One region of the Streptomyces polyrhachis genome, then DNA from elsewhere that is predicted to be linked to it. Evidence: riboswitches for the same ligand, from Rfam matches in the RefSeq annotation. Region 1 holds a riboswitch; the other holds the start of a gene.
The links. A riboswitch is a leader RNA that binds a small molecule or an ion and turns the genes downstream of it on or off. The one in region 1 is predicted to bind glycine.
Positions count from the first base shown of each region.

Region 2: another riboswitch for glycine. It lies ahead of gcvP (aminomethyl-transferring glycine dehydrogenase); the one in region 1 lies ahead of gcvT (glycine cleavage system aminomethyltransferase GcvT).

Region 1 is NZ_JBHSZO010000017.1:63,371-77,470, forward strand. It holds gene glyA (serine hydroxymethyltransferase) at 1-1,154, opposite strand, end outside; gene gcvH (glycine cleavage system protein GcvH) at 1,170-1,547, opposite strand; gene gcvT (glycine cleavage system aminomethyltransferase GcvT) at 1,638-2,756, opposite strand; glycine riboswitch at 2,940-3,046, opposite strand; gene ACFQLX_RS12900 (AAA family ATPase) at 3,219-3,890, shown strand; gene ACFQLX_RS12905 (enhanced serine sensitivity protein SseB) at 3,936-4,715, shown strand; gene ACFQLX_RS12910 (enhanced serine sensitivity protein SseB C-terminal domain-containing protein) at 4,935-5,687, shown strand; gene ACFQLX_RS12915 (ABC transporter permease) at 6,097-7,095, shown strand; gene ACFQLX_RS12920 (ABC transporter substrate-binding protein) at 7,251-9,038, shown strand; gene ACFQLX_RS12925 (ABC transporter permease) at 9,147-10,145, shown strand; gene ACFQLX_RS12930 (ABC transporter ATP-binding protein) at 10,142-11,233, shown strand; gene ACFQLX_RS12935 (ABC transporter ATP-binding protein) at 11,251-12,408, shown strand; gene ACFQLX_RS12940 (trimeric intracellular cation channel family protein) at 12,547-13,206, shown strand; gene ACFQLX_RS12945 (cysteine desulfurase family protein) at 13,265-14,100, shown strand, end outside.
Region 2 is NZ_JBHSZO010000002.1:27,852-41,951, forward strand. It holds gene ACFQLX_RS01235 (FHA domain-containing protein) at 1-497, shown strand, start outside; gene ftsR (transcriptional regulator FtsR) at 538-1,233, shown strand; gene ACFQLX_RS01245 (bifunctional nuclease family protein) at 1,371-1,844, shown strand; gene ACFQLX_RS01250 (MerR family transcriptional regulator) at 2,003-2,575, shown strand; gene ACFQLX_RS01255 (DNA polymerase IV) at 2,776-4,158, shown strand; gene ACFQLX_RS01260 (PRC-barrel domain-containing protein) at 4,221-4,601, opposite strand; glycine riboswitch at 4,774-4,871, shown strand; gene gcvP (aminomethyl-transferring glycine dehydrogenase) at 5,036-7,936, shown strand; gene ACFQLX_RS01270 (DUF5999 family protein) at 8,065-8,271, opposite strand; gene ACFQLX_RS01275 (hypothetical protein) at 8,536-9,159, opposite strand; gene ACFQLX_RS01280 (glutamate-cysteine ligase family protein) at 9,666-11,174, shown strand; gene ACFQLX_RS01285 (substrate-binding domain-containing protein) at 11,200-13,035, opposite strand; gene ACFQLX_RS01290 (CPBP family intramembrane glutamic endopeptidase) at 13,240-13,983, shown strand; gene ACFQLX_RS01295 (CHAT domain-containing protein) at 14,056-14,100, shown strand, end outside.

The DNA of each region.
Region 1 (14,100 bases):
ACCTCGCGGAAGTCCTCGGCCGTGAAGCCGCGGGTGGCCAGCGCCGGGGTGCCGATCCGCAGGCCGGAGGTGACCATCGGCGGGCGCGGGTCGTTGGGCACCGCGTTGCGGTTGACCGTGATGCCGACCTCGTGCAGGCGGTCCTCGGCCTGCTGGCCGTCCAGCTCGGAGTCGCGCAGGTCGACGAGGACCAGGTGGACGTCCGTACCACCGGACAGGACGGAGACGCCGGCCTCGCGGGCGTCGTCCGCCAGCAGCCGCTCGGCGAGGATCCGCGCGCCCTCCAGCGTGCGCTGCTGGCGCTCCTTGAACTCCTCACCCGCCGCGATCTTGAACGCGACCGCCTTGGCCGCGATCACGTGCTCCAGCGGACCGCCCTGCTGACCGGGGAAGACCGCGGAGTTGATCTTCTTGGCCAGCTCCTGCTTGGACAGGATGACGCCGCCGCGCGGACCGCCGAGGGTCTTGTGCGTGGTGGTGGTGACGATGTCCGCGTACGGCACCGGGTTGGGGTGCAGCCCCGCGGCCACCAGGCCGGCGAAGTGCGCCATGTCCACCATCAGCAGCGCGCCGACCTCGTCGGCGATCCGCCGGAACTCCGCGAAGTCCAGCTGACGCGGGTACGCCGACCAGCCCGCGATGATCAGCTGCGGGCGGTGCTCCTTGGCGAGGCGCTCGACCTCGGCCATGTCGACCTGCCCGGTCTCGGCGTCCACGTGGTAGGCGGCCACGTTGTAGAGCTTGCCGGAGAAGTTGATCTTCATGCCGTGGGTCAGGTGGCCGCCGTGCGCCAGGTCCAGGCCCAGGATGGTGTCGCCCGGCTTGAGCACGGCGAACATCGCCGCCGCGTTGGCCGAGGCGCCCGAGTGGGGCTGCACGTTCGCGGCCTCGGCGCCGAAGAGCGCCTTGATCCGGTCGCGGGCGAGGTCCTCGATGACGTCGACGTGCTCGCAGCCGCCGTAGTAGCGCCGGCCCGGGTAGCCCTCGGCGTACTTGTTGGTCAGCACCGAGCCCTGCGCCTGGAGCACCGCCACCGGGGCGAAGTTCTCCGAGGCGATCATCTCCAGCGTGTCCTGCTGGCGGCGCAGCTCGGCGTCGACGGCGGCCGCGACGTCCGGGTCGACCTCGTGAAGGGATCCGTTGAGAAGGTCCATGATCGGTTACGTCCCTCAGCCCGCGGTGAACGCGGTGTACTCGTCGGCGGACAGCAGGTCGTCGGGCTCGCCCGCGAGGCGGACCTTGAAGAGCCAACCGCCCTCGAAGGGCGCGCTGTTGACGAGGGCCGGGTCGTCCACGACGTCCTGGTTGGCCTCGACGACCTCACCGGTGACGGGGGAGTACAGGTCGGAGACCGACTTCGTCGACTCCAGCTCACCGCAGGACTCGCCGGCGGTCACGGTGTCGCCGACCTCCGGAAGCTGCACGTAGACCACGTCACCGAGCGCGTCGGCGGCGTGGGAGGTGATCCCGACGGTGGCCACGCCGTCCTCGGCGGGCGAGAGCCACTCGTGTTCCTTGCTGTAGCGAAGCTGCGTGGGGTTGCTCATGGGGGTGATTCTCCTGGATACGTGAGGATGGTGCGTACGGGAGTGCTGCGGTACGGAGGCGCGGGGCCGTGCGGTACGGAAGAACGCGGCCTAGCGCTCGCGCTTGTAGAACGGCAGCGCCACGACCTGGTACGGCTCGTGCGTGCCGCGGATGTCCACCCCGACACCCGCCGTGCCCGGCACGGCGTGCGCGGCGTCCACGTACGCCATCGCGATCGGGCTGCCCAGGGTGGGGGAGGGGGCGCCGGAGGTGACGGTGCCGATGACCTCACCGCCCGCGACCACGTCGAAACCGGCCCGCGGCACCCGGCGGCCCTCGGCCACCAGGCCCACCAGCACGCGCGGCGGCGCGGACTCGGCGCGCTCGGCGGCCTGCTCCAGCGCCTCGCGGCCGACGAAGTCCACCGGCTTGTCGAACTTCACGACCCGGCCCAGACCGGCGTCGAAGGGCGTCAGGTCGGTGGTCAGCTCGTGCCCGTACAGCGGCATGCCCGCCTCCAGGCGCAGCGTGTCGCGGCAGGAGAGCCCGCACGGGATGAGTCCGGCGCCCGCGCCCGCCTCGGTCAGCGCCTCCCACAGGGCGACGGCGTCGGCCGGGCGGACGAACAGCTCGAAGCCGTCCTCGCCGGTGTAGCCGGTGCGCGCGATGAGCGCCTCGACGCCGGCGACGGTGCCGGGCAGGCCGGCGTAGTACTTCAGCCCGTCGAGGTCGGCGTCGGTGAGCGAGGCCAGGATGCCCGGCGCCTCGGGGCCCTGGACGGCGATCAGCGCGTAGGCGTCGCGGTCGTCGCGTACGGCGGCGTCGAAGCCGGGGGCGCGCTCGGTGAGGGCGTCCAGGACGACCTGGGCGTTGGAGGCGTTGGCGACGACCATGAACTCCTCGTCGCCCAGGCGGTAGACGATCAGGTCGTCCAGGATGCCGCCGTCCTCCCGGCAGATGTGCGTGTAGCGGGCGCGGCCCACGCCCAGCACGGAGAGCCGGCCGACCAGCGCGTAGTCGAGCAGCTCGCCGGCCTGCGGGCCGGTCACGGTGATCTCGCCCATGTGGGAGAGGTCGAAGAGGCCGGCGCGGGTGCGCACGGCGTTGTGCTCGTCGCGCTCGCTGGCGTAGCGCAGGGGCATGTCCCAGCCGGCGAAGTCGGTCATCGTCGCGCCGAGCGAGCGGTGCGTGGCGTCGAGGGCCGTACGGCGGGGTTCGGGTGTGGTCACGGTTGGACTCCCGGACAGACAGAGGTGGGCAGGGATGGGCAGCGGCGAGCGCTTCCTCCCCCTCTGTCATCGGTACCTGAGAGGTTCGCCGCAACCCCGCGACGGGGGCGACTTGCACCTTGGGTGGGGCCTCGGGTGCGCAGAGCTGGGCTGCGCAGCCGGAAACCCGCTTTTCAGAGCTGCCTCGCCCGCGCGGTACGGGGCCTGAGAGATTCCAGGGAGGGACTTGCTCCTTCGGCGCCCGGATCCCTTGCGAGACAATGGATCCAGGACTCTCCCGCGCGGATTCGAGCGGCCGGTATGCAGTTGACGGGCCACATCATCGCACGACCGGTCCGGCCCCGGGACGGGGCGGGTTCTTGTGACCCGGCCCCGTCCTTGCGAGGCTGGCACGGGTACGACCGAACGGAGGGGGACGAACACGTGGAGGATCCGGGTCCGGCCGTACGAAGGGCCGCCGCGGTGACCGGAGAGCGGCCGGCGCAGCGTCTGCGCCGTGAGGGCCGCGACGGGCGAGACGGCCGCGAGCACTGGGCTGACAGGGCAGGCAGGGCTGACAGGGCCGAGCGGACCGAGCACACGGAGCTGCGCTTCTGCCCCGGGGACGTGGTGGTGGTCTCCGGGCTGCCGGGCGCGGGCAAGTCCACGCTGATGCGGCGCGCGGTGCCGCCCGGGGCCTGGCGGGTGGACTCCCAGGACACCCGCGAGCGCTGGGAGCGGGCGCTGGAACTGCGCCTGGGACCGAGGCTGGGGCGCGCGCTGCCGTACGGGCTCTACCGGCCGCTGGTGCGCGCCGCCCACTACCGGGGGCTGTGGCGGGCGCTGCGCTCGCGCACGGGCCTGGTGGTGCACGACTGCGGCAGCCAGGCGTGGGTGCGCCGCTGGATCGTGCGCGCGGCGCGGCGCGAGGGGCGCGGGGTGCACCTGCTGCTCCTGGACGTACCGGCGACGACGGCCTGGGAGGGGCAGCGCTCGCGCGGGCGCACGGTGTCGGCGTACGCCTTCGCCCGCCACCGGCAGTCGGTGGGACGGCTGCTGCGGGCGGCGCGGGACGGCTCGCTGGCGGGGGAGTTCGACTCGGCGGTGGTGCTCGACCGCGAGCGCGCCCGATCGGCGGTCCTGCGATTCGGGTGAGCCGAGGCCCCCTGGGAGGCGGATCCAGCCGTTAGGCTCGCCCGCGTGAGCTACCCGGATCTGCCCGAAGCGCCCCTTCTCGACCAGCCCGCCTTCCCGGCCAACGAGCTGGAGGAGGTGCTGCGCGCCGCCCTGGGCGAGCCCGGCGCCATGCCCCGGCTGCTGGAGGTGCTGGGGCGCAGCCTGCTGTGGGTGCCGCTGCCGCAGGGCGGCGGACCGCAGAGCACGCGCCTGCGGCTGGCGACCACCGAGATCGGCGGGGCGCCCTACGTGCCGGTGTTCTCCTCCAAGGAGCAGTTCCTCGCCGTCGTCGGCTCGCACATGTCCTTCACGGCCGCCCCCGCGCGGGAGTTCGCGCGCGGGCTGCCGCCGCAGCTGGGCATCGCGGTCAACCCCGGCGGCGCGGTCGGCGTACCGCTGCCGCCCGCCGCGGTGGCGGAGCTGGCGCGCGACCGCACGGCGCAGGCGGGGGCGCCCGGGGCGCCCAGCGGCGGCCGGGTGCGGCTCTACGAGCCCGACTGGCAGGACGACCCGGTGGACTTCCTGGCCGCCGCCCGCGAGGAGTTCGAGCGCACCCCCGAAGTCGGCTCCGCGCGCCGGGTGTTGGCGAGCGTGGAGGCGGGCGCGCCCCAACTCTTCGTCGGGGTCGAGCTGTCGGCCGCGCCCCAGGCCCGCGAGACGGCCCTCGTCGCGCTCGGCCGCGCGCTGGAGCGCCAACCGGTCGACTGGCCGGTGCAGTTGGTCTTCATGGAGGCCGCCGCGGGCGATCCGGTGGTGCAGTGGCTGCGGACCAGGGTCAAGCCGTTCTTCGGCGGCCCGTACTGAAATCCGCGGCCGATGCACGACAGGTCCGCGCCCCGTGCACGACAGGCCCACGACTGACACGACTGATTCGTACGGAGAGACAACCGTCGGCTCACACAAGCGCGAGGCGACGTTCTAACCTGTGAGGTGCCACCGGAGCACGGGCCCGGCAGGCGCGGCGGATGAGGGGGCTGAGGGGAAGTGAACGGGGGTACGGGGCTCGGGCGGCTCGTCGGTGAGATGGCGCCGGGGCGCTACGAGGTCTACGAGCGGCTGCTCACGGCGCTGCGCGACGGCCCGGTGCGGATGCTGCTCTGGCAGGGCCGCAAGGGCTCCACGGACGCGCAGTACGGCGCCATGGAGGTCGGCGGCCACGGCTACGTCCCCTGTGTGACCGGCGAGGAGGCGCTCGCCGCGAGCGGCTGGCGGCGCGCGCACGAGACCGTCGCCGGCCGGGACATCGCCGCCGCGCTCTACCCGGACCGCTGGGGCCTGTGGCTGGACCCGCACGCCCCCGGCGGCGGCGTGGGCGTGCCCTGGCTGGACCTGCGCCGCGTCGTCGCGGGCCTGGAGGCCCTCCCCGCCGGCCCCCTGCGCCTGTCGGAGCCGTCCGTCGACGTCCAGCAGTTCTACGCCCTCCTCGGCCAGAACGCCCACCGCACCCCGGCCGTACGGACCCTGACGCGCGCCTGGGTGCAGCCGGCCCTCGGCGAGCCGTACCTGGCGATCGGGCTCGACCTGTACGACACCGGCGAGCAGTCGGTGGCCGCCGCCCGCGCGATGATGCGGGACTCCGTCGCCGCCGTCCCCGCCGGGCTGCCGGTCTCCTCCGTCGCCCTGGCCGACGACTACGACCCCGTCGCGATGTGGATGCGGGCCAACGGCCGCCCCTTCTTCGACCGCGGCGCCTTCCCGGGCGGCCCGGCCGCCCCCGCCGGCTACGGCTACCCGCCGCCGAGCCGCCACCCGGGCGCGGCCCCGGCGCCGTACTGACACGGCCCCCGCCACCTGAGCCACCTCCGGCACCCGCGCCTCCGCACCCCCGGCGTCGCAGCCGCCGCCCTCGTGTCCACATAATGAGACGCGCCCGCCGCGGCCTCCCGCTTTCCCCCCGGAGTGCCTTGCCGCGGCCCGAGTTGGGGGCCCGCTGAGGACCCCCGGCTGTCCGTATAACGGAACACGCACGGGACATCACGGTTGCGCATCCATTCCCGGCCAGGTCTGGTGTGTGATCGCAGGCGCAATGAAGACTCCCGCAGCAAGGGAGGAGAGTCCCGGCGCGGCACCGGAACAGGACGTCGGCGCACCACCCGCACCACTTGCACCAGCGATGAAGACCTGCCGCCCGAGGGCGGTCAGGTACCAGGCCGGACACCATCGGCCGAGAGGGGTCCCCACCACCATGACGGCACCTTTGCACGACACCAGCGCCGCGGAGACCGCGGCCGTCGATGTAGCTGCCGACGTCCCGGCCAAGGCGATCCAGGGACGCTCTCCCTGGCAGATCGCCTGGACCAGGCTCAAGCGCGACCGCGTCGCCCTGGCCGGGGGGATCGTCGTCGTCTTCCTCGTCCTCGTCGCGGTCTTCGCGCCGCTCATCGTGAGCCTCTTCGGGCACCCGCCGGACGAGTTCCACGAGGAGCTCATCGATCCGCTCTTCGGCACCCCGACCGGCGACTGGGGCGGCATCAGCAAGGACTTCCTGTTCGGCGTCGAGCCGATCAACGGCCGCGACGTCTTCAGCCGCGTCGTCTACGGCGCCCGCGTCTCGCTGCTGGTCGCCTTCCTCGCCGCGATGTTCGCCGTCGTGCTGGGCACGCTCTTCGGCGTGGTGGCCGGCTTCTTCGGCGGCTGGGTCGACGCGGTCATCAGCCGCGTGATGGACATGCTGCTCTCGTTCCCGCAGCTGCTCTTCACCATCGCCCTGATCGCCGTCGTCCCCAACAGCGTTGCCGGCTTCTCCGGTACGGGCCTGCGCATGGCCGTGCTCATCGTCGTCATCGGCTTCTTCGGCTGGCCCTACGTGGCGCGCATCGTGCGCGGCCAGACCCTCTCGCTGCGCGAGCGCGAGTACGTGGAGGCGGCCACCAGCCTGGGCGCCGGGCGCGGCTACATCATCTTCCGCGAGCTGCTGCCCAACCTCATCGCCCCCATCACCGTCTACACCACGCTGATGATCCCGACCAACATCCTCACCGAGGCGGCCCTGAGCTTCCTGGGCGTGGGTGTGAAGCCCCCGACCGCGTCCTGGGGCCAGATGCTGTCCAAGGCCATCACGACGTACGAGACCGACCCGATGTTCGTGATCATCCCGGGTCTGGCCATCTTCGTCACCGTCCTGGCCTTCAACCTCTTCGGCGACGGCGTGCGCGACGCGCTGGACCCGAAGGGCTCGCGCTGAGCCCTGCTGCACCACCCGCACCACCCGCATCACCGCTCCACCAGTACCACCCGCTCCACCAGCACCACCGCTCCGGCAGTCCGAGTAGCCGGCGGCGACAGGAACAGCACCGGCGGCCCGCCCCGGGTCCCGTCAACCACGGAGGTTGCGACATCGTGACAACCCATCGCTCATCGAGGCGCCGCACGGCAGCCGCGTCGGCCGTCATCGTCGCGGCGCTGCTGTCGACCGCAGCTTGCGGTGGCGGCGACGGCGGCAAGGACGAGGGCAAGGACGCGTCCGCCGCCAAGCTCGCCTTCAACGGCGCCGTCGGCAAGGTCTTCAACCCCTCGGACAAGAAGGGCGGCGAGCTGAAGTTCATCGGCTCGCAGGACTTCGACTTCCTCGACCCCGCGCGCGGCTACTACGGCTTCATGTGGGACTTCGCCCGCTACTACACCCGCCAGCTGGTCACGTACAAGGCCGGCCCCGGCAAGGAGAGCACCGAGCTGGTGCCGGACATGGCCACGGCCAAGGCCGAGGTCTCCGCCGACGGCAAGACGTACAAGTACACGCTGAAGGACGGCGTGAAGTGGGAGGACGGCAAGCCCGTCACCTCCAAGGACATCAAGTACGGCATCGAGCGCATCTGGGCGCAGGACGTGCTCTCCGGCGGTCCGATCTACCTGCAGCAGGTGCTCGACCCCGAGGGCGAGTACAAGGGCCCGTACAAGGACACCAGCAAGGACAAGCTGGGTCTGAAGGCGATCGAGACGCCTGACGACAAGACCATCATCTTCAAGCTCCCGAAGCCCAACTCGGACTTCGAGCAGATGCTGGCCATGCCCTCGGCGACCCCGGTCCGCCAGGACATGGACACCAAGGAGAAGTACACCCTCAAGCCCTTCTCCAACGGCCCGTACAAGATCGACGAGTACACGCCGACCAAGGGTCTGAAGCTCTCCCGCAACACCAACTGGGACGCCGCGACCGACGAGGTCCGCAAGGCGCTGCCGGACACCATCTCCGTCACGCTGACCACCAACGCCGACGACATGGACAAGCGCCTCATCGCCGGCGAGTACGACCTCGACCTCAACGCCACCGGCATCGGCCAGGCCGCGCGCGCCTCGGCGCTGAGCCCGAAGAGCCGCGGCAACGTCGACAACCCGCAGACCGGCTTCATCCGGTACGCGGTCATGCCGCAGACGGTCGCCCCGTTCGACAACATCGAGTGCCGCAAGGCCGTCATCGTCGGCGCCGACCACAAGTCGCTGCAGACCGCCCGCGGCGGCCCGCAGGCCGGTGGCGAGATCGCCACGAACATGCTGCCCCCGGCCATCGGCGGCGCCGACCCGAACTACGACCCGTACGAGGTCAAGGCGCACGAGACCGGTGACGTCGCCAAGGCCAAGGAGCACCTGAAGGCATGCGGCAAGCCCGACGGGTTCAAGACCACCATCGCGGTCCGCAACAACAAGCCCCTTGAGGTCGCCACGGCCGAGTCCCTCCAGGCCTCGCTGAAGAAGGTCGGCATCGAGGCGGAGATCGACGCCTACGACGGCGCCCAGACCTCCGGCATCATCGGAGCTCCGGACAACGTCAAGAAGAAGGGCTACGGCATCATCATCATGGGCTGGGGCGCCGACTTCCCGACCGGGCAGGGCTTCTCCCAGCCGCTGGTCGACGGCCGCTTCATCCTCGACTCCGGCAACAACAACTTCTCGATGCTGAACGACAAGGCCATCAACAAGCTGTTCGACGACGCCATCGCGGCGACGGACATCACGCAGGCCAACGAGTTCTACAAGCAGATGAACCAGAAGGTCTCCGAGGCCGCGGTCTACCTGCCCTTCACCCACGAGAAGAACCTGATCTGGCGCGGTTCGCGCCTGACCAACGTCTACACGGCCGACGCGTACAACGGCCGCTACGACTACGCCTCCCTGGGCGTTGTGAAGTAATCCGAACGCCCCCCACGGCGCACCCGCCGCTAAGCACGAAGGGCAGGTGAGGGCCACGCGTGGTGGCCCGGGGAGGAGACTCCCCGGGCCACCGCCGGGCCGAGAGCAGTGCTCGCTTACCTCATCCGACGGTTGTTCGCCGTCGTCATCATGCTGTTGGTCGTCACCCTGGTGACCTTCGGCATCTTCTTCCTGATACCGAAGATGGTCGGAGCCGACCCCGCGCTGATGTATGTCGGCAAGCAGGCGGACGAGGCGGCCATCGAGGGCATCCGGCAGAAGATGGGTCTCGACGACCCGATCCTGGTGCAGTTCTGGGAGTTCGTCCGCGGGCTGTTCGTCGGCCGCGACTACACCAGCGGCGGCTCGACCACCCACTGCTCCGCGCCGTGCTTCGGCTACTCCTTCCGTACCGAGCAGGCGGTCTGGCCGATCCTCAAGGACCGCGCCCCCGTCACGCTCAGCCTCGCGGCGGGTGCCTGTGTGCTGTGGCTCCTCGGCGGTGTGCTCACCGGTGTCGTCTCCGCGCTGCGGCGCGGGACCGTGGTGGACCGCACGGCGATGGGCCTGGCCCTGGCCGGCGTCTCGCTGCCCATCTACTTCACCGGCGCCATCGCGCTGGCGGTCTTCCACTACAAGCTCGGCTGGTTCGACGCCAACTACGTGCCGGTCGAGGAGAGTTTCACCGGCTGGCTGGACGGACTCGCCCTGCCCTGGGTGACCCTGGCACTGCTGTACGCGGCCATGTACGCCCGCCTCACCCGCGCCACCATGCTCGAGGTGATGAGCGAGGACTACATCCGCACCGCCCGCGCCAAGGGCCTCACCGAACCGGTCGTCATCGGCAAGCACGCCATGCGCTCCGCGATGACCCCCATCCTGACCATCCTCGGCATGGACCTCGGCGCCCTGATCGGCGGCGCGATCCTCACCGAGACCACGTTCAACCTGCAGGGCCTCGGACGGGCGGCGATCCAGTCGATCAACGACCGCGACCTCCCGATCATCATCGGCGTCACCCTGATCACCGCCGGCGCGGTGGTCATCGCCAACCTCCTCGTGGACCTGATGTACGCCGTGATCGACCCCCGAGTGAGGCTGGCATGACCGACCTGACCAAGTCCGGCACGGGCGCCGTGGGAGAGCCCGTACGGGAGGGCTCCTCCGCCTTCCTCGACGTACGCGACCTGCGTATCCACTTCCCCACCGAGGACGGCGTCGTCAAGTCGGTCGACGGCCTGAGCTTCCAGCTGGAGAAGGGGCAGACCCTCGGCATCGTGGGCGAGTCCGGCTCCGGCAAGTCGGTGACCTCGCTGGGCATCATGGGCCTGCACACCGTCGGCCAGTACGGCCGCGGCAAGGCGCGGATCTCCGGCGAGATCTGGCTCAACGGCACCGAACTGCTCAGCGCCCCGCCGGACGACGTACGCAAGCTGCGCGGCCGGGAGATCTCCATGATCTTCCAGGACCCGCTCTCCGCGCTGCACCCGTACTACACCATCGGGCAGCAGATCGTGGAGGCGTACCGCATCCACCACAAGGTCGACAAGAAGACCGCCCGGCGCCGGGCGGTGGAGATGCTCGACCGGGTCGGCATCCCGCAGCCGGACAAGCGCGTCGACAGCTACCCGCACGAGTTCTCCGGCGGTATGCGCCAGCGCGCCATGATCGCCATGTCGCTGGTCAACAACCCCGAGCTGCTGATCGCCGACGAGCCGACCACCGCCCTGGACGTGACCGTCCAGGCGCAGATCCTGGACCTGATCCGGGACCTGCAGAAGGAGTTCGGCTCGGCGGTCATCGTCATCACCCACGACCTGGGCGTGGTGGCCGAACTGGCCGACCAGATCCTGGTGATGTACGGCGGCAGGTGCGTGGAGCGCGGCCCGGCCGACACGGTCTTCTACGAGCCCCAGCACCCCTACACCTGGGGCCTGCTCGGCTCCATGCCGCGCATCGACCGCGACCAGACCGAGCGCCTCATCCCGGTCAAGGGCTCCCCGCCCAGCCTCATCAACGTGCCCAGCGGCTGCGCCTTCCACCCCCGCTGCCCGTACGCCGGCGAGACCGGCGGCCTCAGCAGCACGGTGCGCCCGGAGCTGAGCGAGGTCGGGCCGCGGCACTACGCCGCCTGCCACCTCACCGCCGAGCAGCGGTCGAGGATCTGGACCGAAGAGATTGCGCCGAAGCTGTGAGCGACAAGGACGATGCCGTGACGACCGACGACGCCGGCAACGCGAAGATCCCGGCGCAGCCCGCCGGGGAGACCGCCGAGGCCGCCGAGGCCGCTGAGGGCACAGCCGCGGCCGCTCCGGTCCGTACCGGCGAGCCGCTGCTCAGGGTGCGCGGGCTGGTCAAGCACTTCCCCATCACCAAGGGCGTGCTCAAGCGCCAGGTCGGCGCCGTCCAGGCGGTCGACGGGCTCGACTTCGACGTCTACCCGGGCGAGACCCTGGGCGTCGTCGGCGAGTCCGGCTGCGGCAAGTCGACCATGGGCCGGCTCATCACCCGGCTGCTGGAGCCCACGCGCGGCAGCATCGAGTTCGAGGGCCACGACATCACCCACCTCGGCACGGCGAAGATGCGCCCGCTGCGCCGCGACGTGCAGATGATCTTCCAGGACCCGTACTCCTCGCTCAACCCGCGGCACACGGTCGGCGCCATCGTCAGCGCCCCGTTCAAGCTGCAGGGCATCACGCCCGAGGGCGGGGTGAAGAAGGAGGTCCAGCGCCTTCTGGAGACCGTGGGGCTCAACCCCGAGCACTACAACCGCTATCCGCACGAGTTCTCCGGCGGCCAGCGCCAGCGCATCGGCATCGCCCGCGCGCTCGCGCTCAAGCCGAAGATGATCGTCGCGGACGAGCCGGTCTCCGCGCTGGACGTGTCGATCCAGGCGCAGGTGGTGAACCTGCTGGACGACCTCCAGCAGGAGTTCGGCCTCACCTACGTGATCATCGCGCACGACCTCTCCGTGGTTCGGCACGTCTCGGACCGCATCGCGGTGATGTACCTGGGCAAGATCGTGGAGCTGGCGGACCGCACGAGCCTGTACACCGCGCCCATGCACCCGTACACCAAGGCGCTGCTCTCCGCCGTCCCCGTGCCCGACCCGCGCCGCCGCCACGAGCGCGAGCGGATCTTCCTCACCGGCGACGTGCCCTCGCCGATCTCGCCGCCCACGGGCTGCCGCTTCCACACCCGCTGCTGGAAGGCGACCGAGGTCTGCAAGGTCCAGGAGCCGCCGCTGCTGCAGCTCAAGCCCGGCCAGCAGGTCGCCTGCCACCACCCGGAGAACGCCGTGGACCTGGTGCCGCAGGACGTGCCGCTGGCGGGTGCCGCGGAGGTCGCGGAGATCAAGGTCGTCGACTGAGCCGCACCGTCCGTACGATCCGCACCGCCGGACGCCCGTCGGGCCCGCAGCGCACCCGCGCCGCGGGCCCGACGCGCTGTCCGGCGTGTGCCGGTGCACGGGCCCGGGGCGTGTACGGGTAGAACTTCTCGGGTGGTCATCGCACTCGATCTGTTCAACGCCTCCGTCCAGCACGGGCTGGACGTGGCCGGCATCTCCGTCTTCGCCATCTCCGGCGCGCTGCTGGGCGTACGGAAGAACTTCGACGTCTTCGGCATGGCCGTCCTCGCCGAGGTCACCGCGCTGGGCGGCGGGATCTTCCGCGACCTGGTGATCGGCGCGATCCCCCCGGTCGCCTTCACGGACCTCGGCTACCTGCTGACCCCGCTGGTGGTCACGGTGCTGGTCTTCTTCCTGCACCCCGAGGTGGAGCGGATCAACAAGGCCGTCAACTTCTGCGACGCGGCCGGCCTCGGGCTCTTCTGCGTCGTCGGCACGACCAAGGCGCACGAGTACGGACTGGGGCTCACCGCCTCCGTGGTGCTGGGCATGGCCACCGCGGCCGGCGGCGGCGTCCTGCGCGACATCCTCGCCGGCGACGTCCCCCAACTCCTGCGCTGGGACCGCGACCTGTACGCCATCCCGGCCCTCGTCGGCGCCTCGGCGACGGCGCTGCTGATCAAGTTCGGCCAGCTCAACGGGGCGACGGCGGCCGGCGCTGCGGCCCTGGCCTTCGTCCTGCGCCTGGCCGCGATGAACTACGGCTGGCGTGCACCGCGCGCCTGGCAGCGGCGCTCCACGGCCGTCGAGGCGGAGTAGCGGCGGCGGGGGACGGCGGGGCGGGGGTGTGCCGAGCGCCCGTAGAATCGTGCCCACCATGACTCAGGCCGCCTACTTCGACCATGCCGCGACCACGCCGATGCTCCCCGAGGCGGCGGCGGTGCTGGCGGCGCAGCTCACCGTCACGGGCAACGCCTCCGCCCTGCACGGCGCCGGGCGGCGCGCGCGCCGCACGGTCGAGGAGGGCCGGGAGAAGCTGGCGGCGGCGCTCGGCGCGCGGCCCAGCGAGGTGGTCCTCACCGGCGGCGGCACCGAGGCCGACAACCTCGCGGTCAAGGGCCTGTACTGGTCGCGCCGCGCCGCCGACCCCGCGCGCACCCGGCTGCTGGCCAGCCCCGTCGAGCACCACGCGGTCCTCGACGCCGTGCACTGGCTGGCCGAGCACGAGGGCGCGACGGTGGAGTTCCTCCCCGTCGACCGCCACGGGCGGGTGCATCCCGAGGCGCTGCGCGAGGCGATCGAGCGCGAGCCGGCCGATGTCGCGCTGGTCACGGTCATGTGGGCCAACAACGAGATCGGCACCGTCCAGCCGGTCGCCGAACTCGCCGCCGTCTGCGCGCGGTTCGACATCCCGATGCACGCCGACGCGGTACAGGCGGTCGGCCAGCTGGAGGTGGACTTCGCCGCCTCGGGACTGGCCGCGATGACGGTCTCCGGCCACAAGATCGGCGGCCCGTACGGCATCGGTGCCCTGCTGCTGCGCCGCGAGCAGACCCCCGTACCGCTGCTGCACGGCGGCGGCCAGGAGCGCGAGGTGCGCTCCGGCACCCTCGACGTCCCCGCCATCGCCTCCTTCGCCCTCGCCGCCGAGCTGGCGACGGCCCGGCGCGCGGACTTCGCCCGCGAGGTGGGCGCGCTGCGCGACGCGCTGGT
Region 2 (14,100 bases), on a different contig from region 1:
ACGCCGAGGCGAGCCGGTTCTGCTCCAACTGCGGAGCCCCGCTGCGCGCCGGCGCCACGGCCGAGCGCCCCTCGGAGACCACCTCGACGATCTCCATCTCGGGTATCGAGGCGTACGAGGCGGAGGCGATGGGGCAGGCGGCCCCCTCGCTGTCCCCGGAGGCGCAGGCCGCCGTCGACGCACTGCCGACCGGCTCGGGCCTGCTGGTGGTGCGCCGCGGCCCCAACTCCGGCAGCCGCTTCCTCCTCGACGGGGAGCTGACCACCGCGGGCCGCCACCCGCAGGGCGACATCTTCCTGGACGACGTGACGGTCTCCCGGCGCCACGTGGAGTTCCGCCGCGGCGCGGACGGACTCTTCACGGTCGCCGACGTCGGCAGCCTCAACGGGACGTACGTCAACCGCGAGCGGATCGACTCCGCGGTCCTGGCCAACGGCGACGAGGTGCAGATCGGCAAGTTCCGCCTCGTCTTCTACGCCAGCCGCCGGGGCATCTGAGCGCGGGCCGGCCGGCGAGGCGGCAGAGGACGGCGCAGGAATGTCGGACGCGGACACGGACGCCCCGGCCACCGCGGTGGCCGGGCGGCTGATGAGCATCGGGGGAGTCCTCGTGCAGCTGCGCGAGGAGTTCCCCGAGGTCACCATCTCCAAGATCCGCTTTCTGGAGGCGGAGGGGTTGGTGGAGCCGCAGCGGACCCCGAGCGGGTACCGCAAGTTCTCCTCCGCCGACGTCGCACGCCTCGCCCGGGTGCTGCGCATGCAGCGCGACCACTACCTGCCGCTGCGGGTGATCCGCGAGCAGCTCGACGCCGCGCCCCCCGGTGACGACGCGCCGCGCGAGCCCGCCCCCGAGGCCCGGGCGGAGCCCGACCTGCTCACCAGGGCGCAGCTGCTGCGCCGGGCGCGCGTCGCGGAGGGCGACCTCGCCGACTGGGAGTCCTACGGACTGCTCGGACCGGAGGCGCAGGGCGGCTACGACCCGCAGGCCGTGGCCGTCGCCCGCCTCTGCGCCGAGCTGGGGCGCTACGGGATCGAGCCCCGGCACCTCAAGGGTGCCAAGGCCGCCGCGGAACGCGAGGCAGGGCTGATCGAACAGGTGATCGCCCCGTTGCGGATGCACCGCAGCCCGCGCACCCGCGCGGACGCCGAGGCCGCCGCCCAGGAGCTGATCGGCCTCGCCGGCCGCCTGCACTCCGTCCTGCTGCAGTCGGCGCTGCGCGCCCGCGGAAGCTGAGCCCCCCGCCCGCAGGTTCCCTGAGCGGCTCCCGACCCCGCCGACGCCCCGCGCCAGGGGCGCTCTGCGGGGCGGACATCCCGGCTGTCGGACGGCTCGACTACCCAAACCCGCCGCGAACGGCCTAGGGTTGCTGTGTGAACGAGCTCGACGTTGTCGGTGTCCGGGTCGAAATGCCGTCCAACCAGCCGATCGTGCTCCTGCGGGAAAGGGGCGGCGACCGCTACCTCCCCATCTGGATCGGACCGGGGGAGGCCACCGCGATCGCCTTCGCCCAGCAGGGCATGACGCCTGCCCGCCCGCTGACCCACGATCTCTTCAAGGACGTCCTCGACGCGGTGGGCCAGACCCTCACGGAGGTCCGCATCACGGACCTGCGCGAGGGGGTCTTCTACGCCGAGCTGGTGTTCTCCTCCGGCGCCGAGGTCTCGGCCCGCCCCTCCGACGCGATAGCGCTGGCGCTGCGGACCGGCACGCCGATCTACGGCAGCGACGGGGTCCTGGACGACGCCGGGATCGCGATCCCGGACGAGCAGGAGGACGAGGTGGAGAAGTTCCGTGAGTTCCTCGACCAGATCTCGCCCGAGGATTTCGGGACGAGTCAGCAGTAGGGAGCACTTCCTCCGGTGCGGACGCGGTAAACCACCCGTAGGGTGATTATCACTCGGCGTGCCGAGTGTGGCGTTCGTTGACGCGCCCCGGGCGACTGCCTACCGTCGGACAGGCAGTTCAGGGAGCGGAGGTCGGCGTGGGTGTCACCGGCAAGAAGATGACGGTAGGGGCGGGCGGTCCCCTTCCGCTCCACGGACGATCCCCGCAGGGGGTGAGAGCGGACGTGAGCACCGGCGAAACAGTCGGCTACCGCGGGCCCACGGCCTGCGCCGCGGCCGGCATCACCTACCGCCAGCTCGACTACTGGGCGCGTACGGGCCTGGTCGAGCCCAGTGTCCGCCCCGCCTACGGCTCGGGCACCCAGCGCCTGTACGGGGCGCGCGACGTCGTGGTGCTGAAGATCGTGAAGCGGCTGCTGGACACCGGCGTCTCGCTGCAGAGCATCCGCACCGCGGTGCGCCACCTCACGGCGAGCGCCAGCGCCGACCTCCAGCAGATGACGCTGATCTGCGACGGCGCGACGGTCTACGAGTGCGGCTCGCCGGACGAGCTGGCCGAACTCCTCGCGGGCGGCCAGGGCATCTTCGGCATCTCCGTCGGCGCGGTCTGGCGCGACGTCCAGGGCGTGCTGACCCAGCTCCAGGGCGAGTGCGTGGACACCGGCGAGACCCTGACCGGCGAGAACCAGACCGACGAACTCGCCGCCCGCCGCCGCGGCCGGGCGGTCTGACCCTCCCTTTTCCGAGCCGGGCGGCGCCGTCCCGGGCGCCGTCCCGGCAGCCGTTGTCAGTGGCGTGGTGCATCCTTCGGACTGTGCAGCGCGAGTCGGCCGGATCGCATCAGCCGGGTGCGGGGGAGCCGCCCCCGGGCCCGGCCCGGCGCGCCGCCGAGCCGGTGGGGCGGGCGGCGCCCACGATCCTCCACCTCGACATGGACGCCTTCTTCGCCGCCGTCGAGCAGGCCGCCAAGCCCAGCCTGCGCGGCAAGCCCGTGATCGTCGGCGGCCTCGGCCCCCGCGGCGTGGTGGCCACCTGCTCCTACGAGGCGCGGGTCTTCGGCGTGCACTCCGCGATGCCCACCTCCCAGGCCCGCCGCCTGTGCCCCAACGCCGCCTACCTCCAGCCGCGCTTCGAGGTCTACCGGAGCATCAGCGAGCGCGTCATGGCGCTGCTGGGGGAGCTGTCGCCGCTGGTGGAGCCGCTGAGCCTGGACGAGGCGTTCGTCGATCTGGAGGCCGGCGGAGCGGCCCGGGACACCGCCGGCGCCAGGAGCGTCGCCGAGCGGCTGCGGGCGGATATCCGGGCGGCCACGGGGCTGACCGGGTCGGTGGGGCTGGCCGGCTCGAAGATGCTCGCCAAGATGGCCTCGGAGCTGGCCAAGCCCGACGGGTTTTTCGTCGTCACCCCCGGTACGGAGCCCGCCCTGCTCGCCCCCATGTCCGTGCGCGCGCTGCCCGGGGTGGGGCCGGCCACCGCGGAGACGCTGCGCCGGGCCGGGATCACGACGGTCAAGCAGGTCACCGAGGCCGGCGAGGAGGAGCTGGTGCAGCTGCTGGGCAGGGCGCACGGCTCGTGGGTCCACGCCATGGGCCTGGGCCGCGACCGGCGCCCCGTGGTCGCCGAGCGGGATGCGAAGTCCGTCTCCGTGGAGGACACCTTCGACGTCGACCTGCACGACCGGGTGCGCATCCGCGCGGAGGTGGCGCGGCTGGCCGAGCGGTGTGTGAGCCGGCTGCGCGGTGCGCGGCGCTCGGGGCGCACGGTGGTGCTGAAGGTCCGGCGCTACGACTTCTCCACGCTCACCCGCTCCGAGACCCTGCGCGGCCCCACCGACGACCCGGTGGTGGTGCGCGAGGCGGCGGAGCGGCTGCTGGAGGGCGTGGACACCACCGGGGGCGTACGACTGCTCGGGGTGGGCGTCAGCGGACTCGCCGACTACACGCAGGAGGACCTCTTCGCCCAGGCGGCGGGGGAGCGGGCCGCGCGGGCCGCCGAGCAGGAGGCGCGGGAGATCGCGGCGGTACGGGACACAGGCGGACCGCAGGCCGGCCGGGAGCCCGGCGGGGAGTCCGGCGGGGGAGAGCCGCCCGGGGCGGCCGGTGTCCCGGAGGCCCCCGAGCCGCGCCGCTGGCCGCCCGGTGTGGACGTGGTCCACACCGGGCACGGCCCCGGCTGGGTCCAGGGCAGCGGCCTGGGCCGCGTCACGGTCCGCTTCGAGACCCCGCTCTCACCACCGGGCCGCGTCCTGACCTTCGCCGCCGACGATCCGGCGCTGGAGCGGGGAAAGCCGCTGCCCCTGGTCCCGCAGGACTGAGGCCGGCCCGAGGGCCGTGCCGGGCCCGTACCGCCCGGCCGGTGCGGGATCGGGCGGCGGGTTCAGCCCTCCGCGCCGGAGATACGGCCGAAGTCGCGGTCGGGCGGGGTGGGGGGCTTGCCGCCCGCGGGGGGCAGCGCCATGCCGTAGTGGTGGTAGAGCTGGAGTTCCTGCTCGGGGGAGAGGTGGCGGCCGACGCCGAAGTCCGGCGCGTCCTTGATCAGTTCCCGTTCGAAGGGGATCCGCAGGGCGCCCGAGACCAGCTCGCTCGGCTCCAGCGGCACGAAGGCGTCCCGGTGGAAGAGCCCGGTGCGGATCGCCGCCCACTCCGGCTGCCCGGTCGCGTCGTCGAGGTAGACCTCGTCCACGGTGCCGATCTTCGTCCCACGGGTGTCGAACGCCTTGCACCCGATCAGGCTCCGGGGATCGATGTCACTCTGCACGGTCCCTCCAACCACTCGTCCGTTGCGCTGAGTCCACCAAAGGACACAATCCGCCCCCCGGCCACCGGAGGGAACCACCCGTGTGGTGCCGGGAGCCGCGGCGCCCGGCCCGGGTGCGGCTGCCCGGGCCGGGCCGGCCCCCACCCCCGCTGGTAGGCTGGGGGACGGCTGCAAACCCCGCGCGGGAGAGTCCGCCCCGGAGCCCCGGGACGGCGCCGAAGGAGCAAATCCTCCCCGGAATCTCTCAGGCACACGTACCGCGCGGACGAGGTCACTCTGGAAAGCAGGGCCCGGGCGCACGCCCGGACCCTCACCGACGGTGAAAGCCGGGCCCGTGCCCGGTGAAGCTCTCAGGTTTGGATGACAGAGGGGGAGGCCGTTCGGGTGCCGTCCCAGGCGCCCCTCGAAGGTCATGCGACCAGGAGGCCTTAACGATGTCCGCCACCCACCGCTCCTCCCTCGGACCCTCTCTCGGAGAGCTCGAGCGCGGTATCCCCTTCGAGCAGCGCCACATCGGCCCCGACGCCGAGGCCGAGGCGAAGATGCTGGCCCAGGTCGGCTACGGCTCCCTCGACGAGCTGACCGCCGCCGCCGTCCCCGACGTAATCAAGGGCGCCGAGTCCCTCGCCCTCCCCGAGGCCCGTACCGAGGCCGAGGTGCTGGCCGAGCTGCGTGACCTGGCCGACCGCAACCAGGTCCTGACCTCCATGATCGGCCTGGGCTACCACGGCACCTTCACCCCGCCGGTGATCCTGCGCAACGTGCTGGAGAACCCGGCCTGGTACACGGCGTACACCCCCTACCAGCCGGAGATCTCCCAGGGCCGCCTGGAGGCCCTGCTGAACTTCCAGACCGTCGTGGCCGACCTCACCGGCCTGCCCACCGCCGGCGCCTCCCTCCTCGACGAGGGCACCGCCGCCGCCGAGGCCATGTCCCTCTCGCGCCGCATGGGCAAGGTCAGGAACGGCGTCTTCCTCATCGACGCCGACACCCTGCCGCAGACGATCGCGGTGATCCAGACCCGCGCCGAGCCCACCGGCGTCGAGGTCGTCGTCGCCGACCTCGGCGCGGGCATCCCCGCCGAGATCGCCGAGCGCGGCGTCTTCGGCGTCCTGCTGCAGTACCCGGGCGCCTCCGGTGCCGTACGGGACCTGCGCCCCGTCATCGAGCAGGCCCACGAGCTGGGCGCGCTGGTCACCGTCGCCGCCGACCTCCTGGCCCTGACGCTGCTGACCTCCCCGGGCGAGCTGGGCGCCGACATCGCCGTCGGCAACACCCAGCGCTTCGGCGTCCCGATGGGCTTCGGCGGACCGCACGCCGGCTACATGTCCGTACGGGAGAAGTTCGCCCGCAGCCTGCCCGGCCGCCTCGTCGGCGTCTCCAAGGACGTCGACGGCCGCCCCGCCTACCGGCTGGCGCTCCAGACCCGCGAGCAGCACATCCGCCGTGAGAAGGCCACCTCCAACATCTGCACCGCGCAGGTGCTCCTCGCCGTGATGGCCGGCATGTACGCCGTCTACCACGGCCCCGACGGCCTGCGCGCCATCGCGCGGCGCACCCACCGCTACGCCGCGATCCTCGCCGCGGGCCTGGAGGCCGCCGGGGTGGAGCTGACCCAGGGCGCCCACTTCGACACCCTCACCGCCCGCGTCCCCGGCCGCGCCGCCGAGATCGTCGCCGCCGCCCGCGAGGCCGGCGTCAACCTGCGCCTGACCGACGCCGACCACGTCGGCATCGCCTGCGACGAGACCACCACCCGCGCCGACCTGGCCGCCGTCTGGTCCGCCTTCGGCACGCAGGGCGACGTCGAGGCGCTGGACGCCGCCGTCGCCGAGGCACTCCCCGCGGACCTGCTGCGCGGCGACGAGGTGCTCACCCACCCCGTCTTCCACCAGCACCGCTCCGAGACGGCCATGCTGCGCTACCTGCGCAAGCTCGCCGATCGCGACTACGCGCTGGACCGCGGCATGATCCCGCTGGGCTCCTGCACGATGAAGCTCAACGCGACCACCGAGATGGAGCCGGTCACCTGGCCGGAGTTCGGCGCCCTGCACCCCTTCGCGCCGGCCGAGCAGGCCGCCGGCTTCCTCACCCTCATCAACGAGCTGGAGGAGCGCCTGGCGGAGGTCACCGGCTACGACAAGGTCTCCCTCCAGCCCAACGCCGGCTCCCAGGGCGAGCTGGCCGGCCTGCTGGCCGTGCGCGCGTACCACCGAGCCAACGGCGACACGCAGCGCGACGTGTGCCTCATCCCCTCCTCCGCGCACGGCACCAACGCCGCCAGCGCCGTGATGGCCGGCATGAAGGTCGTCGTCGTCGCCACCCGCGAGGACGGCGACGTCGACGTCGAGGACCTGCACGCCAAGATCGACAAGCACCGCGATGAGCTGGCCGTGCTGATGGTCACCTACCCCTCCACCCACGGCGTCTTCGAGGAGCAGATCACCGAGGTCTGCGCCGCGGTGCACGAGGCGGGCGGCCAGGTCTACGTCGACGGCGCCAACCTCAACGCCCTGGTGGGCCTGGCCAAGCCGGGCAGGTTCGGCGCGGACGTCTCGCACCTGAACCTCCACAAGACCTTCTGCATCCCGCACGGCGGCGGCGGCCCCGGCGTCGGCCCGGTCGCGGTGCGCGCGCACCTCGCCCCGTACCTGCCCAACCACCCGCTGCAGCCCACCGCCGGACCGGCCACCGGCGTCGGCCCGATCTCCGCCGCCCCCTGGGGCTCCGCGGGCATCCTGCCGATCTCCTGGGCGTACGTGCGGCTGATGGGCGCGGAGGGGCTGCGCCGCGCCACCCAGGTCGCGGTGCTCAGCGCCAACTACATCGCCAAGCGCCTGGAGCCGCACTACCCGGTGCTCTACACCGGCCCCGGCGGCCTGGTCGCGCACGAGTGCATCATCGACGTGCGCCCGCTCACCAAGGCGACGGGCGTGTCCATCGACGACGTCGCCAAGCGGCTCATCGACTACGGCTTCCACGCGCCGACGATGTCCTTCCCCGTCGCCGGCACACTGATGATCGAGCCGACGGAGTCCGAGGACCTCGCCGAGATCGACCGCTTCTGCGACGCGATGATCGCGATCCGCGCGGAGATCGACAAGGTCGGCTCGGGCGCGTGGGACAAGGCCGACAACCCGCTGGCCGGCGCCCCGCACACCGCCGCCGCGCTCGGCGGCGGCTGGGAGCACGGCTACAGCCGCGAGGAGGCCGTCTTCCCGGCCGGGGTGAGCGCCGCCGACAAGTACTGGCCGCCGGTGCGCCGCATCGACGGCGCCTTCGGCGACCGCAACCTGGTCTGCTCCTGCCCGCCGATGGACGAGTACGACAACTGACGGTCGGGCGACCGGTGGTCAACCCCGTGGTGCCAGGCGTCGGTTGAGACGCGGATGAGGCCGGTCCGGCGAACACGCCGGGCCGGCCTCGTGCTTCTCCGGGAGCCCGGCTCCCGGGAGCACGGCGGTCAGGCCGCCGCGATCACGCTTCCCGTACCGAGCGGGCGGTGCGGGGCGATGATGCTGCCGTCGGGCAGCAGCTCCCCGGTGTCCTCGAAGAGCAGGACGCCGTTGCACAGCAGGCTCCACCCCTGCTCCGGGTGGTGGGCGACCGGGTGGGCCGCCTCGCGGTCGGCGGACAGGGCGGACGGACAGGCTGGCTGGTGCGGGCACATGGTGGTGGAAGTCTCTCGCTGCGTCTGCCCGTTGATGAGGCGACTGGCTGGCTCGTACATGGCGGTTCCCCCGTGTCCCCCGTAGACGGTCGGTCGGATCCCAGTGTTGCCCTACCGCGGTCGTTCCGCAGGGATTTCCGGACGACTGGTCTCCCTGGGGGAGGACGCATCACCCGGCCGGACGGTTGCCCGGCCCGGGTCACCCCTTCGGATGGCATCCCGCGGTCCGGCCGACACGGGGGCGCCGACTGTGCTGACCGAAGGTCAGGCCGTCGTACGCAGCAGGGGCGCCGGAGAGAGGCGGTCGCTGAGGCGGGGCAGCAAGTCCGCGACGCGGTACGGCCGGTGGGCCGCGATGCCCGGGGGCGCCGGGGCCAGGGGGACGAGCAGGTCCTCGGGCGCGGGGTGGCCGGTGAGGCCGTCGGAGGCGGTGTCGCGGTGCAGCCACAGCGTGAGCATGTACAGCTCGGGGATCGACAGCAGCCGGGCCTGGAAGAGCGCCGGGAGCGACTCGACCTGGCGCCAGGCACGTTCGGTCGCGGTCACGTACGGACCCTCCACGAAGTGTGAGAACGCCCAGCCGTCGGGTGTGAGCCCGGCCTGCGCCGCGGCTGCCGGCGGGCCGGCCGGGCCGCGCAGCTGGAAGCGCCAGCCGCTGAGCCGGGTACGGGGCGCCACCGGTCGCGCGGCGCCGGGCCGGCGGCTGCCCACGCCGTCCATGGTGTGGACGGGGAGGGAGAGTTCGGTGGTCAGCGGGCCGGCCGGGACGCGCGGCGGGGAAGGGCGTACGCCGAAGGTGCGGGCGCCGGGCAGGGCGGTGGGGGAACCCAGTGCGTTGAGGATGCTGCGCAGGGCGGGCGCGGGGGCGGGCGGAACGAGCAGCGGCATGGTCAGTTGCCTCTCACTGGGAAAGAACTGCTGAGCGGAGAACGGCGGATACCTGGGGGACTGCGGATAAGCGGGCGGGGCGGCGCGGTCGCGGTGCGGGCCGTACGACCACGCCGTCAGGGGTGTCCGCATGCCGGGCGGGGGCGGGGCCGACTCTCTGCCTCGTGGGGAAGTCTAACCGCCCCGGGTTGAGAGGGTGTTTCCCCTAGAAGGCCCCAATATTGCCCGTCAGGTGAATTCCAGCCATAGTGCGGCGCCGTATCACCGGCGATTCGTCCAGCACGTGCGTGCGGCCTGCGGTGACTCATTTCCGTGAGATGGCCGGAAATCGACGGTGATTTTCGCCATGCCGTCGCGGCCGCCTGGCCGGCCTCGATATGCCTGCGGAATGTGCCGCCATCGTGGGCCGCTTCCAGCCTACTTGGCGGCGGCGGGCCGGCGGGGCGTTATCGATCGCCCCGGCTGGGCATCATCCCGGCACGCCGCACACGAGGAGGGACGCAGCGATGGGGGAGAAGGTCGCGGCCGGCGGGTTCGACCTGTCCGACCGTCAGCGTCACCGCCGCCGGCTCCGCCAGTGCCTGACCGCGCTGGAGCGGATGCTGGAGGAGAAGCGCTTCGACCGGCCGCAGAATCTCATGGGGCTGGAGATAGAACTGAATCTGGTGGGGGCGGACGGATTACCGCGCATGCTGAACCACGCGGTACTGGAGCGCATAGCGAGCCCCGATTTCCAGACGGAGCTGGGCCAGTTCAACCTGGAAGTCAACATCGCCCCGCACCGGCTTTCCGCCCGCGTTCTCGATCAACTGGCGGAGGAACTGCGCACCGGACTGGGATACGCCGACCGCAAAGCCCGGGAGGTGGCTGCCGGAATCGTCATGATCGGAATTCTCCCCACCCTCACCGAGGAGGACCTGGGAAGTGCCAACCTCACCGAGGTCGACCGCTATCTGCTGCTCAACGAGCAGATCATGGTGGCGCGCGGCGAGGAGATATCCGTCGACATCCAGGGCGTCGAGCGCCTCACCTACGTGGCGGAGTCGATCGCGGCCGAAGCGGCGTGCACCTCCGTGCAGTTGCACCTGCAGGTGACGCCCGGCCGCTTCGCCGACGTATGGAACGCCGCGCAGGCGGCCACCGCGGCGCAGATCGCGGTGGGGGCCAACGCGCCCTTCGTCTTCGGCCGCGAGCTGTGGTGCGAGTCGCGCACCGAGCTGTTCCTGCAGGCCACCGACACCCGCCCGCCCGAGCTGCAGGCCCAGGGAGTGCGGCCGCGCACCTGGTTCGGGGAGCGCTGGATCGACAGCGTCCACGACCTCTTCGAGGAGAACCTCGCCTACTTCCCCGCCCTGCTGCCGCTGTGCGGGGAGGAGGACCCGCAGCGCGTCCTCGACGAGGGCGGCACCCCGGACCTGTACGAACTCGTCCTGCACAACGGCACCGTCTACCGATGGAACCGGCCCGTCTACGGCATCGCCGACGGTGTACCGCATCTGCGGGTGGAGAACCGGGTCCTGCCGGCCGGCCCGACCGTCACCGACGTCATCGCCAACGCGGCCTTCTACTACGGCCTGGTCCGCACCCTCGCCGACGAGCAGCGCCCGGTGTGGGGCCGCCTGTCCTTCGACGACGCGGCGGCCAACTTCGAGCGGGCGTGCCGCCGCGGCATCGACGCGGAGCTGCTGTGGCCCAGTCGGCGGCGCCTGGGCGGCGTCGCGCCCGTCTCCTCGGTCTCCGCGGTGCCGGCGGTGCGCCTGGTGCTGGACGAGCTGCTGCCGATGGCCGCCGACGGACTGGACGCCTGGGGCATCGACGCCGCTGACCGCGACCGCTACCTGGGCGTCATCGAGCAGCGCTGCCGCCGCCGCGTCAACGGCGCCTCCTGGCAGTCCCAGGCCTTCCACCGCGAGCTGCGCTCGGGCCTGGGCCGCCAGGCCGCGCTGGCGGCGATGACGCGCCGCTACTGCGAACTGACGCGCACCGGGGAGCCCGTGCACACCTGGCCGGTGTAGGGATCCCTTCGATACGGTCGCGAGGTCACCGCCGGGCCGCCGCCGCTCCGGCGTCCATCACGGACTGGAGCAGCACCCGGTGGACCTCCGCCGGGTCCTTCACGGCGTACGAGGCACCGCCCACCGCCTTGGCGATTTTGGCGCAGGCCGCGGCGTCGGCGTCCGGACCTGCGGCGATGACGATCAACCCGACGGGTCGCTCGTGGTCGGCCAGTTCGCTCAGCTGCTTGGTCAACCCGGTCAGCCCGATCCGGCCCGAGTCGTCGTCGGCGCCGTCGGTGAGGACCACCAGCGCGTTGAACTTGCCTGGCACATAGGTCTCCACCGCCGAGCGGTACGCCGCGAGCGTGGTGTCGTACAGCCTCGTGGAGCCGTCGACGACAGGCCGCAGCGAGCCGAACGCCCGGGTCAGCCGCTCACGCTGGGTCATGCCGCCGGATGATCGCTCGCCCAGCCGCTGCGGCTTGACCAGCACCTGGTAGTCGCGGGTGCTGCCCGGGGGGGTGGCGAAGCGCCACAGCCCGATCTCGTCCTCGTCGGTGAACTGCGGCAGCGCCTGCATCAGCGCCCCGCGGGTGACGTCCATCCGCGTCTCGCCCGGCCGCGAGGGCACGTCGAAGGCCATGGAGCCGGAGGCGTCGACCACCGCGGTCAGCCGGGCCGGCTGGATCGTGATCGTCCACATGCTCAGCACCGCCGCCATGGTCCCGGCGTCGGGCACCGCCGCCGGCTTCTCGCCGAACGGCTGGGGGGCGCGGCCGCCCGCGGCCCGTACCAGATCCTCGTCGGGGGTGCCGCGGTCGTCGCGGAAGCCGTGGCGGCGCAGCACCGCGCGGCCCTCGTCGTCGTTGAGCAGGGTGAGGAAGCGGTCGGCGGCGACCTGCCGGTCGGTGTCCAGCCGCGCGGTGTTCAGCAGGTGGTACGGGTAGTCCAGCGCCCCGGCGCCGTCCTTCGGATAGAACAGGGAGAGGTGGGCCTCGTCCCCTGCCGGGTGCCTGCGGTTGTGGGTGAAGGCCGCCTGCTCGCTCAGCAGCAGGGCCTCGCTGCTGCTCGCCCGCTCCACCGGTGAGCGGTCGCGCGGCAGCGCGGCCAGGACCGTCTCGTCACCCGGCTGGATGCGCTTCGCCAGCTCCTTGGCGGCGGAAGCCGTGAGGGTGGCGGCAGTCGACTCATCCGAGGCACGGGCGGAGGACGCGTGGATGTACTGCAGGGCCAGCAGCGCGGTGGCACTGCGCGCCGGATCGGCGGCCCCGACGTCGAAGGACGCCGCGCCGCCGCCCGCTCCGGCCTGCGCCAGCTCCGCCCAGCCGTAGGTCCTGCGCGGCCAGCCCAGCGCCTCGGCCGCGGGCTGGACGGCGGCCAGGGTGAGGGGGCTGCTGGCGATATGGCCCAGGGGCTGCAGATCGCTGTCGCCCAGCGCCGACTGGACGCTCTTCGGCCAGACGGAGGAGTCGGCGACCCAGACGTGGAAGCCCCCGCCGCCGCGCCGCAGCGAGTCGGCGACCTCCGCGCTGGGCCGCGCCTTCACCGCGACGTCCAGGCAGCGGCCGGCGACCCGCACCTCCTCCCCGCCGGTACGGGCCGCGATCTCCTTCAGCGCCGGTGCCACGTCCGGCGAGGCGACGACGTCCAGGCGCAGGTCGCCCTGCGGGCAGTCGCGTACCAGCGGCAGCAGGGTGTCCTGCCCGTAGGCGAGGCCGCCGAGCACGACGGTGAGCAGCACGGCGGTGGCGCCCACCACGGTGCGGGCGCGCCTGGGCGGGCGGGGGCGCGCGGACCGGCGGTCGTGGCCGTCATGGCCGGGGTAGCCGCCATGGCCGTCGTGTCGGTCGTTGTGCTCGGGCTGGCTGTGTCGTCCCATGAGCGCCGTCCCCCCCGGGGGCTCTCGTATTGGATGATCTCGCAAGTGCTTTCGAGACCTTAACGGCCTGGGGCGGTTATGAGACGGGAAATCAACAAGAACAGGGGAGGGGTTTTGGTGGGTGAGACAACGGCGCTGCCCGCATCGGGCGCACCCGGCGCCGGCGGAGCCGGCGGGGCGGCCGGTACAGGGCAGTCGCGGCGGATGCTGATCGCCGAAACACTACTGGTCCTGGCGGTGTCGCTGGGCGCGAGCGCGCTGTCGGCGCTGATCAGCTTCGTCGGTTCGGTGACGCGGCCCGGCGGCCTGAAGGACCAGGCGGCGAACCTCAACACCTCGGCGGCGCCCGGGCGTCCGTGGCTGGATCTGGCCTGGCAGCTCTTCGACATCGCCAGTGCGCTGGTGCCGGTGGCGCTGGTGGCGTACTTCCTGCTGCGCGACGGCGCCGGCGGGCTGCGCGCGATCGGCTTCGACCTGAGCCGGCCGCGCTTCGACCTGAGCCGGGGCGCGCTGGTGGCGGCGGCCATCGGGGGCAGCGGGCTGCTGCTCTACCTCGGCGCGCGGGCGGCGGGCGCGAACCTCACCGTCGTACCGGAGTCGCTGCCGGACGTCTGGTGGAAGATCCCGGTGCTCGTCCTGTCCGCGGTCCAGAACGCGGCGCTGGAGGAGGTCGTGGTGCTGGGGTATCTGCTGCTGCGGCTGCGCCAGTTGGGCTGGACCCCGGCCGCCGCGCTGGCGGCGAGCGCGCTGCTGCGCGGCTCCTACCACCTCTACCAGGGCTTCGGCGGCTTCGTCGGCAACGCGGTGATGGGCGTCGTCTTCGTCCTGCTCTACCGCCGCTGGGGCCGCGTGGGACCCCTCTTCGCGGCCCACGCGCTGATCGACATCGTGGCCTTCGTCGGCTACGCGGCACTGGCGGGGAAGGTGGGGTGGCTGCCGACGGGGTAGGGGTCGCCGCCCACCCCACATGCGCCCGCCGAATCCGTACACCCGTACCCTCAACTCCGGTTTAATTGCCGCATGCCCGAGCCGAGCACGCCGGATCTGGACGTACTGCGCGAGCAG